3 regions of the Desulfofundulus sp. genome follow, and region 2 is predicted to be linked to each of the others. Evidence: riboswitches for the same ligand, from Rfam matches in the RefSeq annotation. Region 2 holds a riboswitch; each other region holds the start of a gene.
What was found. Region 2 has a riboswitch for cobalamin ahead of cobU (bifunctional adenosylcobinamide kinase/adenosylcobinamide-phosphate guanylyltransferase). Riboswitches for the same ligand answer to the same signal wherever they lie in the genome.
Positions count from the first base shown of each region.

Region 1 (3,837 bases), on a different contig from region 2:
ACATCACGGGCTTCCAGAATAAATTCTTTCAAACAGGCCACCTCCTGCTCACCAGGACCAGAACCAGCAGCATAGAATCCACGACGGCAATAAGGGCGATATTTTTCCCGGAAACCGGGCGGGAATTTTCCAGGACCATTAGCTCGCCCGTATACCCCCTGGCCAGAAGGGCGGTGAAAAGGGCCTGGGAACGGTAAAATGACCTGACAAAAAGGTTGGATACCAGGTGAGCCAGAGAACGATAGGATGCCCCCGGACTGGCATAGCCGCAGCGTGAGGCCTGGGATATGTACATACTGGATGCCGTTTCCATAATTACGAAAATAAAACGGTAAACCAGACCCATCAGTTCAATCAGTAAAGCAGGCACTTTTAACCGGTGGAGAACCGAAATGATCTCCACCATGGGAGTGGTCAAAGACAAAAAATAGAGACAGGAAACAGCACCGATCGCCCTGGCAAAGAGCAGGCCGGCATGATAAAGAGCCGGCAAAGTTACACCCAGCGTAATGCCCCAGAAAACGAACCCGTGTACAGCCGGGTCGGGTTTCCGGGAAATGGTCAGGACAATGGCAAGCAGGCCGGTCACCAGAAAACCCAGGGGCAACAGCAAAAGTTTAAAGTAAAAGCGGGCCGGTATGCGAGCACCCCAGATCACGGCCGCCGTCGCCAGACCGGTTACCAGAACTGGTACCAGTATGCTGGAAGCCGCCAGGCAGATGCCCATGGTGAGCACGGCAAAGGCAAACTTCTCTCCGGGATGAACATGACGCAGGCTGCTGGTATACGCATACTGGTCAATTTTAAACACCAGTATCTCTCTCCTCTAACAACTCCCCGGGTCGCATTTGCTGAACATGGTTACCTCTCGATCCGCGGTAGAATCCTATGAAATAGCCGATAAACCCGGCACCCAGTGCTGCCTGCAGGGCAAAGAGCAAACTCTCGATTTCGCCACTTGGAGGTTCCCACACGGACTTGAACCACGGATGATAACCCGGGTGCAGTTCTCCAATAACTTTCTCCGCCTGGTCATCGGCACCTGCAAATTCAGCATTTTTGTTCACCAGCAGTGGAAAGGCCGCCAGCAACAGCACAATCAAAATCAAACACAGGTTCTTGACGCCATTTTTCATCATTTATACCTCCCGGGATAAAACTCGCAATTGTTCCAGTTCGCGGCTGTTGTGTGCAACCAGAAAGTTAAAAACAATGATGGTCAAAATTCCCTCGCTGATGGCCAGGGGTACCTGAGTGACCGCAAAAATACCCATGAACTTCAGCATGGCCCCCAGCACCCCGCCGTGGGAAGCGGGAAAGGCCAGAGCCAGCTGTATGGATGTCGTAACATAGGTCAGCAGATCTCCGGCAAAAGCAGCCATAAAGACTGAAAGCCAACGTGGTAGGGCCAGTCTCTGGCCCAGCCGGAACAGGACATAGGCCACCAGGGGACCGACCACCGCCATGGAAAAGGTATTGGCCCCCAGTGTGGTTAGACCCCCGTGGGCCAGCAATAGAGCCTGAAAGAGCAATACTATGCAACCCAGCACGCTCATGGCCCATGGCCCGAAAAGTATGGCTCCCAGCCCGACACCCGTAGGATGAGAACAGCTGCCGGTAACGGAAGGAATTTTTAAAGCCGAAAGGACAAAAGCAAAGGCACCCGCCAGTCCCAGGAGCATTTTTACCCCGGGGTCAACCTTTACAGACTTTTGAATGGAAAGTATGCCTGCCGCAAGAAAAGGCAAGGTCAGAACATACCAGAAAATGCACCACTTCAAGGGGAGAAACCCTTCCATGATGTGCATGGCCCAGGCATTCTGCTGGGGAAAGAATACAAATAAAAGGAGGAGAATGGATAAAAGGATACCGGCATTTTTCTTTACAAGAAATTTCTGCACAAGAAATACCTCCTCGCAAGATAATCTACCCTGCCTGGCAATCATGTCGGCAGAAGCCCCAACCTGAAAAAGAAAACCCCCGACCGGTGCCGGGGGATAACCTTTTAAACACAAAAAGGACATGCTTCTACCGCTCCCCCGGCACAGATAATGAGGAGTGGAACAGGCATGTCCTCTGCTGTCCTCAGGTCATGGCCCTTTCAAGTCACCACAACATCCTCAATTGAAGGGGCTCCCCGGACAGGGGACCACATCACCCTTTTAAGCCTTATCCCTCGGGATAAAGCACCTATTCCTGCAATCTTGATTTTAAAAAACCAACAACCCCTGCAGGTCCGGGCGCAGGGGTTAAAGCATACCTTAAGCTCTTTCACCTCCCCATGGACCGTAGGTACAAGCGGTGAAACGGAACGGGCAGGTCTCCTGGCTCATGGATCACTGTCCCACCACGCCTTCCCAGCCCGGCACTCACCAGCACATCAGTTCAAGTTTGCTGTACACTCTCACTGCTGGGACAACATACCATTGTATGCAGTGTCTCAGTCAAAAGTGAGTGCTGGCCAGTGGCTTTGTGTGGCGGACTCCCCATTCACAGTGGCGGCACCGCGTCAGATTTTCACTGACTTCCCTCTATCCCTGCCTGTAGGCAGGGAGCACCCGTCCACCATATTCAATTGTCTAAATTGTAACACAACGAGCCTGTGTTGTCCAGATTTTTCCCGACCGCTGGCATAAGTTAATAAGTTAAGTGCCTGGCACTGTACCATCAAGGGGATCCTTCCACATAATGACGGCATCTTCGTTGGTATCGGTGTAATATCCCCGCCGGCGGCCTCTTTCCACAAAACCCAGTGAAGTATAAAGACGGCGGGCAACGTGGTTGGAAGTACGCACCTCGAGGGTCATCCTCCTGGCTCCCAGCATGACCGCCCTGCGCATGAGTTCCTGCATCAGTTTCCGCCCGATCCGGCGACGGCGGTAATCCGGATGCACGGCCACATTGGTTACGTGAGCCTCATCCAAAACCAGCCACATCCCGGCATAGCCGACCACCTTTTCACCCGCCAGAACGACGATGTACACGGCAAATTCGTTGTGCATCAATTCATAGGTGAAGGCATAACGGGACCAGGGGGTGGGGAAAGAAGCCTGCTCAATAGCCAGCACCTCATCCAGGTGCCGGGAGGACATTTCGGCAAAAGTCAGTTCCATCGGCATACACCGGCTTACCCTTTCTGTTTTTGGAGCCACTTTACTTCAGCCTCGGATAACCGGATGTAGTTGGGCAGCAGTTCAAAAGGATCCTTCCCCGCTCCGTCCCTCAGCAGCCGGTAACCCAGCTCGGCTACCGGCGCACCCCGGGGCCAACACGCACTTCCCGGAGCGAAGAAAACCATCCCGCCCAGCTGTTGTTTAAAGAATCCACCATAAACGGGAACCCCGTCGCCCAGCAGTGTAACTGGAAGCCCCAGACGTTCAAGACGACCTGCCAGCTCCCCGGGCCGGACCGCTACAGGGCCCTCCAAACGTTCCAGTTCTCCATCGACTGTACGATAGACCGCCGCATAAACCTCGTCTTTTCGAGCGTTGAGAATGGGGCAGATCAGCCCCCCCTGTCCTGTCAAGGGGTGAGCCAGAGCATCGAGGGTACCGACGCCCACAACGGGCAACCCCCAGACCTGAGCCAGGGTTTTGGCCGTAGCCATACCTATGCGCAGGCCGGTAAAAGAACCGGGCCCCGAGGAAACAGCGATACCACCCAGGTCCTCCCGCCCAACCCCTGCGTCTTCCAGCACGGCTTTAATCATGGGCAGGAGGTTCACCGAATGGGTGCGCCGGTTATTAACCATCCGCTCGGCCAGCAACCTTTCCCCGTCTACCACGGCCACCGCAGCCACCGGCGTGGCAGCCTCAATACCCAGCACCAACAAGGGCG
Region 1 covers NZ_JBNATZ010000050.1:3,311-7,147, forward strand. The annotation lists partial or broken gene ACPLUI_RS04950 (energy-coupling factor ABC transporter ATP-binding protein) at 1-32, opposite strand, end outside; gene cbiQ (cobalt ECF transporter T component CbiQ) at 29-811, opposite strand; gene ACPLUI_RS04960 (energy-coupling factor ABC transporter substrate-binding protein) at 804-1,136, opposite strand; gene ACPLUI_RS04965 (energy-coupling factor ABC transporter permease) at 1,140-1,901, opposite strand; cobalamin riboswitch at 2,298-2,577, opposite strand; gene rimI (ribosomal protein S18-alanine N-acetyltransferase) at 2,646-3,119, opposite strand; gene tsaB (tRNA (adenosine(37)-N6)-threonylcarbamoyltransferase complex dimerization subunit type 1 TsaB) at 3,128-3,832, opposite strand; gene tsaE (tRNA (adenosine(37)-N6)-threonylcarbamoyltransferase complex ATPase subunit type 1 TsaE) at 3,813-3,837, opposite strand, start outside.
Region 1: linked by a shared signal. The riboswitch ahead of ACPLUI_RS04965 (energy-coupling factor ABC transporter permease) and the one ahead of cobU (bifunctional adenosylcobinamide kinase/adenosylcobinamide-phosphate guanylyltransferase) in region 2 are both predicted to bind cobalamin.

Region 2 (3,837 bases):
GTTAACTACCGTTATCCCCTTGAAGGTATGCCGGCACTTCATCGGGCTCTGGCCAGGTGGTACCGGCGGCGTTTCGGGGTGGAACTGGACCCGGATCATGAAGTGCTGGTCTTGATGGGTTCCCAGGATGGCCTGGCCCATATCTCCCTGGCTTATATTAACCCCGGAGATGTAGCCCTGGTTCCCGACCCGGGTTATCCTATTTATGCCTGCAGCATTCTCCTGGCTGGCGGCGAAATTTACCCCATGCCCCTTCTGGCCGAAAACGATTTTCTGCCCGACCTGGATGCAATTCCCGGGGAGGTGGCCCGTAAAGCCAGGTTAATGTGGCTCAACTATCCGAACAACCCGGTGGCTGCTTCGGCCAGCCGCGAATTTTTTGAACAGGTGGTCGTTTTTGCCCGAGACTACGATATTCTGGTTTGCCATGACGTGGCGTATGCCGAACTGGCCTATGATGGTTTTAAACCCATGAGTTTTCTGGAAGTACCCGGTGCTAAAGAAGTAGGTATTGAATTCTATTCTCTTTCCAAGACGTATAATATGGCGGGCTGCCGTATCGGCTTTGCTGTGGGTAACCGGGACGTGCTGGCCGCTCTTGCCCGCATCAAGTCCAACATTGATTATGGTGTCTTCCGGGCGGTTCAGGAAGCAGGTATTGCGGCCCTGGAAGGACCACAGGACTGTGTGGAAGAAATGGCCCGTATTTACCAGCGCAGGCGGGATGTGCTGGTGGACGGACTGGCCCGTTATGGCTGGCAGATGCCCAAACCCAGCGCTTCCATGTTTATCTGGGCTCCTCTGCCGGCAGGATATACTTCTTCGCGGCAGTTTGCCCTGGACTTGCTGGAGCGGGCAGGGGTGCTGGTAATTCCCGGCCTGGCTTTTGGGGCCATGGGGGAGGGCTATGTACGTATAGCCATGGTTCAGGAAGAGGAATTGCTGGCTGAGGCCGTGGAGCGCATTGGCAGGGTATTTTCGTTCCGTTAGCCTGTCGTCTATTGCCACCAGGGGCAGCATATATTAAAAACAGACCTGCTGCCCGAGGTGGTGGATCGATGGATATGTTTGAAATGCAACGGCGAATCCAGGAACTGGAAGAAAAGGTGGAACAGCTTCGTTTAAGCCGTCGGGTTTTAATGAATTTGATAGAACGGATGGAGAAGGAAAGATCATCCTTTCTGGCCCGGTTGGAACAGGAGAATAGGCGGTTGCACCGGGCTAATTACCGTTATGCCCGGTCTCTATTACGCAAAAACTTACAGATTTTAGAGCTTGAGTCGAGACTCAAGGACTACCTGTCCCGGGACTCCGTAAATTAACTTTGCAGTATACACGAGAGCGAAAGGCCGGGTCTCGTGGCAGCTCAAGCAGGTTTCCGATTCAGGATGCCAGCGGGATCCGGTCCGCGGTTCCCGGTGTATTTTGTAGGAACCATTGGTGGGCTGGGGACGAGCCCTTTAAAGTTCGAAATTTAGAGATTCAGGAGCGAATATTATGCGTATTGCGGTAGTGGACGGTCAGGGTGGCGGTATTGGCAAGCATATCATGGAAAGGTTGCGCCGGGAATTGCCTGAGGATGTCGATATTCTGGCCCTGGGGACCAATGCCCTGGCTACTTCGGTGATGCTCCGGGCTGGCGCTAACGAGGGAGCGACCGGTGAAAATGCGGTAATTTACAATGCACCCCGGGTAGATCTTATCGTGGGCCCGGTAAGCATTCTTTTCCCTCATGCCATGATGGGGGAATTGACTCCGGCCATGGCCACAGCCCTTGCTGCGAGTCCAGCCCCTAAAATTCTGTTACCCCTGGTAAGGGGGTCCGTGGAACTGGTGGGATTGCGTACCGAACCTCTGCCCCACCTTATTGATGAATTGGTTCAGCGCGTCAAGGAATACGTACAAAATTTTTAACGGTTCCTAGAGGATTTTTCTATTAATATGGCGAATTAGCCAAAAATAATTCAGCAAAATAATCTCAACCTGACCCGCAGGTGCCCCAACGGGGAGAATAGGGAATCAGGTGGAAGTCCTGAGCGGTCTCCGCCACTGTAACCGGGGAGTAGCCCTGCAATGCCACCGCCAGGGAAGGCGCGGGGCAGGACGATGATCCGGGAGCCAGGATACCTGCCTGCGGGTGCCTTAACCCCCTTCGCGAGAAAGGGGCATGGCGCATTCGGGGCTAGGGACTGGCCTGGCACAAGTTTTCCCGGTCTTTCGAAGGCTGGGGTTTTTATTTTAAGGGGTGTTTTTATGGCTCTGGTGCTTGTTCTTGGCGGTGCCAGGAGTGGCAAAAGCGATTTTGCCGAGGAAATGGCCACTTCATCCGGTTCGAGAGTTGTTTATGTAGCTACGGCGGCCGCAGGGGACGACGAAATGGCCCGCCGGATCGCTCATCACCGCAGGCGTCGTCCTGCAGGGTGGCTTACTGTAGAAGAGACACACTGGTTGGAAAAAGTGGTCAGGCAATGTGAAAAACAGGCAGATGTTATTTTAATTGACTGTTTAACCATGTGGGTGACCAACCTGTTGCTGGACGAAAGCCTGCTGCCCCCTGGCAGTTCGGTGGAAGACAGAGAATGTTTCATTCTGGAACAGGCCCGGCAACTGGGCAGGACTGCTTCCGCCTCGCCCGCGCGGGTGATTATGGTGGCCAATGAAGTAGGGATGGGCCTGGTGCCGGAGAATGCCCTTGGCCGTTTGTATCGCGATGTGGCGGGGCGGGTTAACCGGCTGCTGGCCCGGGAGGCTGAGGAGGTTTACCTGGTGGTGGCCGGTCTGCCGGTAGAAATAAAGTCCCTGGCGGTTGGCAGGAGGGTGGGTGCGCAAGATCCTGCCGGAGTTCGCCGTTGATAGTTGAAAAAATGGGACTTGTGAATAAGGAGGTTTTTCTTCATGCTGGCCAGGACTATTATGGTGCAGGGAACTGCTTCACATGTAGGTAAAAGTGTCCTGGTAGCCGCTCTTTGTCGCATTTTTTACCAGGATGGCTATCGTGTGGCTCCTTTTAAATCTCAAAATATGGCTCTGAACTCTTTTGTAACCAGGGATGGGGGTGAGATGGGCCGGGCTCAGGTGGTGCAGGCCGAGGCTGCCGGGATAGAGCCCCATGTGGACATGAATCCCATTTTGCTCAAGCCTACGGGACAGGCTTCCTCCCAGGTGGTTGTGCTGGGCCGGCCGGTAGGGAACCTTTCCGCCCGGGATTACCACCACGACTATGCACAGAAGGCGTGGGAAATCATCTGCCAGGCTCTTGATCGGCTGCGCCGCTGTTATGATATTGTTGCCATTGAGGGGGCCGGGAGTCCCGCCGAAGTCAACCTCCAGGCTACGGAAATTGTAAACATGCGGGTTGCCCGGCTGGCGGAAGCACCAGTACTGCTGGCCGCCGATATAGATAAGGGCGGCGCCCTGGCTGCAGTCGTTGGTACCCTGGAGTTGCTCCCTGAGGAAGATCGCCAGCGGGTGGCGGGGATCATTATCAATAAGTTTCGTGGAGATCTAAAACTGTTCCAGCCGGCAGTGGATTTCCTGGAAGCAAAAACAGGCATACCGGTGGTCGGTGTGGTCCCCTACTTTGAAGGCTTCAGGGTACAGGAAGAAGATACAGTTTCCGAGGCGAGCCTGCTCAGAAGTCGGAGGGCATCCACCCGTGAAATAGAAATAGCGGTCATTCACCTCCCCCATATTTCAAATTTTACTGATTGTGACCCCCTGGAAGACGAGCCCGATGTGAATTTGCGTTATATCGGCAAGGGGACTCCTCTGGGGAATCCGGATTTGATCATCCTTCCTGGAAGTAAAAACACTATTGAGGACCTGGTTTCTTTAAAG
Region 2 covers NZ_JBNATZ010000167.1:1,062-4,898, reverse strand. The annotation lists gene ACPLUI_RS10350 (LL-diaminopimelate aminotransferase) at 1-990, shown strand, start outside; gene ACPLUI_RS10345 (translation initiation factor 2) at 1,059-1,322, shown strand; gene ACPLUI_RS10340 (DUF3842 family protein) at 1,498-1,914, shown strand; cobalamin riboswitch at 1,976-2,149, shown strand; gene cobU (bifunctional adenosylcobinamide kinase/adenosylcobinamide-phosphate guanylyltransferase) at 2,254-2,853, shown strand; gene ACPLUI_RS10330 (cobyric acid synthase) at 2,896-3,837, shown strand, end outside.

Region 3 (3,837 bases), on a different contig from region 2:
CAATGCCCGCGGCGGCCTGCTTTTCTATGGTTTCAAACATGTCCTCCGGGGTCATAGCCACAATGCCGCCCCTCTTCTCGATGGCCTCAATGCCAGCCTGGTAGATGGGCACACTTCCCACGGGAACCGTAGCCCTTTCGAGGCTTAACAAGCGCATGCCGTCGATGTCCCCCCCGGTAGAGAGGTCCATAATGGCATCGGCCCCGGCGGAAATGGCCACCTCGATCTTGCGGGCCTCCATTTCCGGGTCGTCCCGGTCGCTGGAGGTGCCGATGAGGGCATTCACCTTGGTCCGCAGGCCCCGCCCGATGGCGCAGGTCCGGATCCCTTTCCGCAACCTGTTTTTCGGGATGACGATTGTACCTGCAGCCACCCCGGCACGGATGAATTCCGGATCCACTCCTTCCCGCCGGGCCACCTTCTCCATCTCCGGCGTGATGCGGCCCTCCCTGGCCGCCAACAACTGGGTCATCACCTAACACACCCCCTGCTCTTTGCCCAGATATTCCCCTACTACCTGCATGGCACAGTACTTGCCGCACATGGCGCACGTCCGGTGAGAACCACGGCTGCGTTCCCGGCGAAGGGCACCGGCCCGGCCGGGGTCGAGGGCCAGTTGGATTTGCCTCTCCCAGTCCAGGGCCTTGCGTGCCCGGGACATTTCCAGGTCCCACTGCGCCGCCCGTGGTTCCCTGGCCACGTCGGCCGCATGGGCGGCAATACGGGCGGCAACAACCCCTTCCCGCACCTGCTCCACATCGGGCAGTCCCAGGTGCTCCGCAGCGGTGACATAACAGAGAAATTCCGCCCCGGCCCAGGCTGCAAGGGCCCCGCCGATGGCTGCCGTAATATGGTCGTACCCAGGGGCGATGTCCGTAACCACCGGGCCGAAGACAAAATAGGGTGCCCCGTGGCAAATCTGCTTTTCCAGCTGTACGGTGGCCTTCAGGTGCCCCAGGGGGACGTGCCCCGGTCCTTTCACCATCACCTGCACCTGCTGTTGCCGGGCCCGGGCCACCAGTTCCCCCAGCACCACGAGTTCCTGCACCTGGGCCGCGTCCAGGGAATCGGCCAGGCAGCCGGGACGCCACCCGTCGGCCAGGCTCAAGGTAACATCGTAGCGGCGGCAGATCTCCAGCAGCCGGTCGAAATGCTCATAAAGAGGATTCTCCCGCTGGTTGTAAATCATCCAGCCCATTAAGTGGCTGCCCCCGTGACTGACCAGGTAATCGATGCGGCGGTGCTTTCTGGCCGCCCGCAGGGTCTGCCACGTGGTGGCACAGTGCAGGGCCAGAAAATCCACTCCGTCGGCCGCCTGCCGCTCGATTACCTCGAACATCTCGTCCACCTTCATTTTGACCGCCGCCCCGTACTTCTCCCGGGCTTCCGCCAGGGCCTGGTACACTGGCAGGGTACCCACGGGCGTGGTGGTTGCGGCCAGCACGGCCCGCCGGGCACCGTCAATGTCACCACACACGCTCAGATCCATGAGGGCATCGGTACCTGCTTCCAGGGCTGCCCGTACTTTGGCCACCTCCCCCTCGATGGTGTCCCTTTCCCCCGCCAGGCCCACACTGGCGCTCACCTTCACAGCAAGGCCCGTTCCGATACCCACGGGATCGATGTTCTTTCTCATGCGGTTGCGTGGTATGACGATGGTGCCTTCCGCTACTCCCCGGCGGATAAATTCCGGGTCCACCCCCTCCCGCCCGGCCACCCTTTTCATCTCGGGCGTGATCTCACCGGCCAGAGCCCTGGCCATTTGTGTTGGCATTTCCGCAACACCTCCATGGATGAAATAAAATAAAAAGTCCCCAGCCAAAAACAACCATCTGGCTGAGGACTTTACCATCATCCTCCGCGCACGGCCGCCCTTTCTCGCGAGAGCAGCCATTCCCTCAAACAGGCAGGTCTCCTGGCTAACGGATCATAGCTCCTTCCACCCGGCCTTCCCAGCTGACACTCAGCCATGTGTAGCTCCCTTCAGCGCAACTCTCTCGCTAGCAATAACAAGCTCACATTGCCAAGGGGTTCACCTGAACTGAGTGATGGCCAGTGACCGCTTCAAGCTCCCCGACTACAGTGGCGGGACCGCGCCGTTTCCGGGTGGTATGCCACCCGTCCGGACTTCCCTATTCTCCCCTTCATGAGGCACCTGTTTGACTATTCAATTATTACCATTATTTTATCACATCCTCACCTCCGATCAAGAATGAAATTTGTGAGGAGGTCAAAAGCTTTGGGGTAGCGACAGGGGCACTATCGGCACCCCGATGCTGTGTCCCCCGCCCAGTACGATGGATACTGTAGGTTTGGAAAGGCTGGCGATCATTTCTGCAATAGCCAGGCCCGCCTCCACATCCCCACCCACCGTGTTCAATACCACCAGCACGCCTTCCACATCCGGGCTCTGCTCCAGAGCCACCAGTTGAGGGATGAGATGTTCATACTTGGTGGTCTTGTTTTGCGGTGGTAATACCAGGTGGCCTTCAATCTGGCCTACAATGGTCAAACAGTGAATGTTGCTTTTAACTTCAGGCACGGAACTGGACCCCATCTCTTTAATGGATTCCATACTTTCCTTAGTACGCCCCTGTACCCGTTGGGGCGCCGGAGTAGACCCGGGGTTATCGGTTTCCCGCTTGGGGGGCGCAACAGGCTCTTCCGGAGGGTTTTCCGGAGGCGTGCACGGGTACTCTCCCTCGTGGCCCCATATAGTCCAATCACCAGGCACTTTTACCCATCCTCTCACAGGTTTTTCTCTCTTCTCTAGTATGGTTATGTGAAGGGATAAAATACACATATAAACACAAACACGGGCTACCTGAACCCGCGTTCCACCGGAGCCACGCTACCTGCGTTCGCCTTGCCAATACGGTTTTTATGTATGCATCAGGGAAACCCGGCGCATGTAAAGAGCCGGAAGGCCTTTGTCCCAGGACCTTCCGGCTTTCCAGTATGCGGTGTTCATACTTCCATGATTATGGGCAGGATCATGGGCCTTCTCCTTGTTTTTTCGTAGAGGAACTTTCCTAACACGTCTCTCACCTGTGACTTGATAGCCGCCCATTCCGAAAGACCCCGATCGTTACACTTCTCCAGGGCCTCCTTGACCCTTTGCCGGGCTTCTTCCATCAATTGCTCGGACTCCCGCACATAAACAAAGCCTCTTGAGACAATATCCGGCCCGGCCATAACCTGACCCAATTCGCGATTGATAGTTACGACTACGATCAAGATCCCGTCCTGGGAAAGCTGCCTGCGGTCGCGCAGTACAATGTTACCCACATCACCCACGCCCAGACCGTCCACCAGCACGCGCCCCGCCGTTACCCGCCCGGCAATACGCCCGGAACGACGGGTAAACTCCAGCACCTGGCCGTTTTCGGCCACAAAAATATGCTCCGCCGGAATACCCATGGTGCGGGCCAGCTCCGCATGTTTGATCAACATACGGTACTCACCGTGTACCGGCACGAAAAACCGCGGCTTGACCAGATTGATCATCAGTTTAAGCTCTTCCTGGCTGGGGTGACCGCTCACATGAATACCCGAAACCGCCTCATAGATGACATGAGCACCCTGCTTGAAGAGCTGATCGATAATACGCGCCACCAGCTTTTCGTTGCCCGGGATGGGGGTAGCAGAAATAATAATGGTATCACCAGGAAGAATTTCCACCTGCCGGTGGTCCCCCAGCGCCATCCTGGTAAGGGCCGACATGGGCTCACCCTGACTACCCGTACACAAGAAGACCACTTTATTTTTGGGTAGACGGTTGGCTTCTTCCAGTTCTACCAGGGTTCCTTCGGGAATATGAAGATAACCCAGCTCGTG
Region 3 covers NZ_JBNATZ010000088.1:5,542-9,378, reverse strand. The annotation lists partial or broken gene ACPLUI_RS07220 (phosphomethylpyrimidine synthase ThiC) at 1-472, opposite strand, end outside; gene thiC (phosphomethylpyrimidine synthase ThiC) at 476-1,774, opposite strand; cobalamin riboswitch at 1,889-2,174, opposite strand; partial or broken gene ACPLUI_RS07210 (ClpP family protease) at 2,261-2,716, opposite strand; gene ACPLUI_RS07205 (ribonuclease J) at 2,968-3,837, opposite strand, start outside.
Region 3: linked by a shared signal. The riboswitch ahead of thiC (phosphomethylpyrimidine synthase ThiC) and the one ahead of cobU (bifunctional adenosylcobinamide kinase/adenosylcobinamide-phosphate guanylyltransferase) in region 2 are both predicted to bind cobalamin.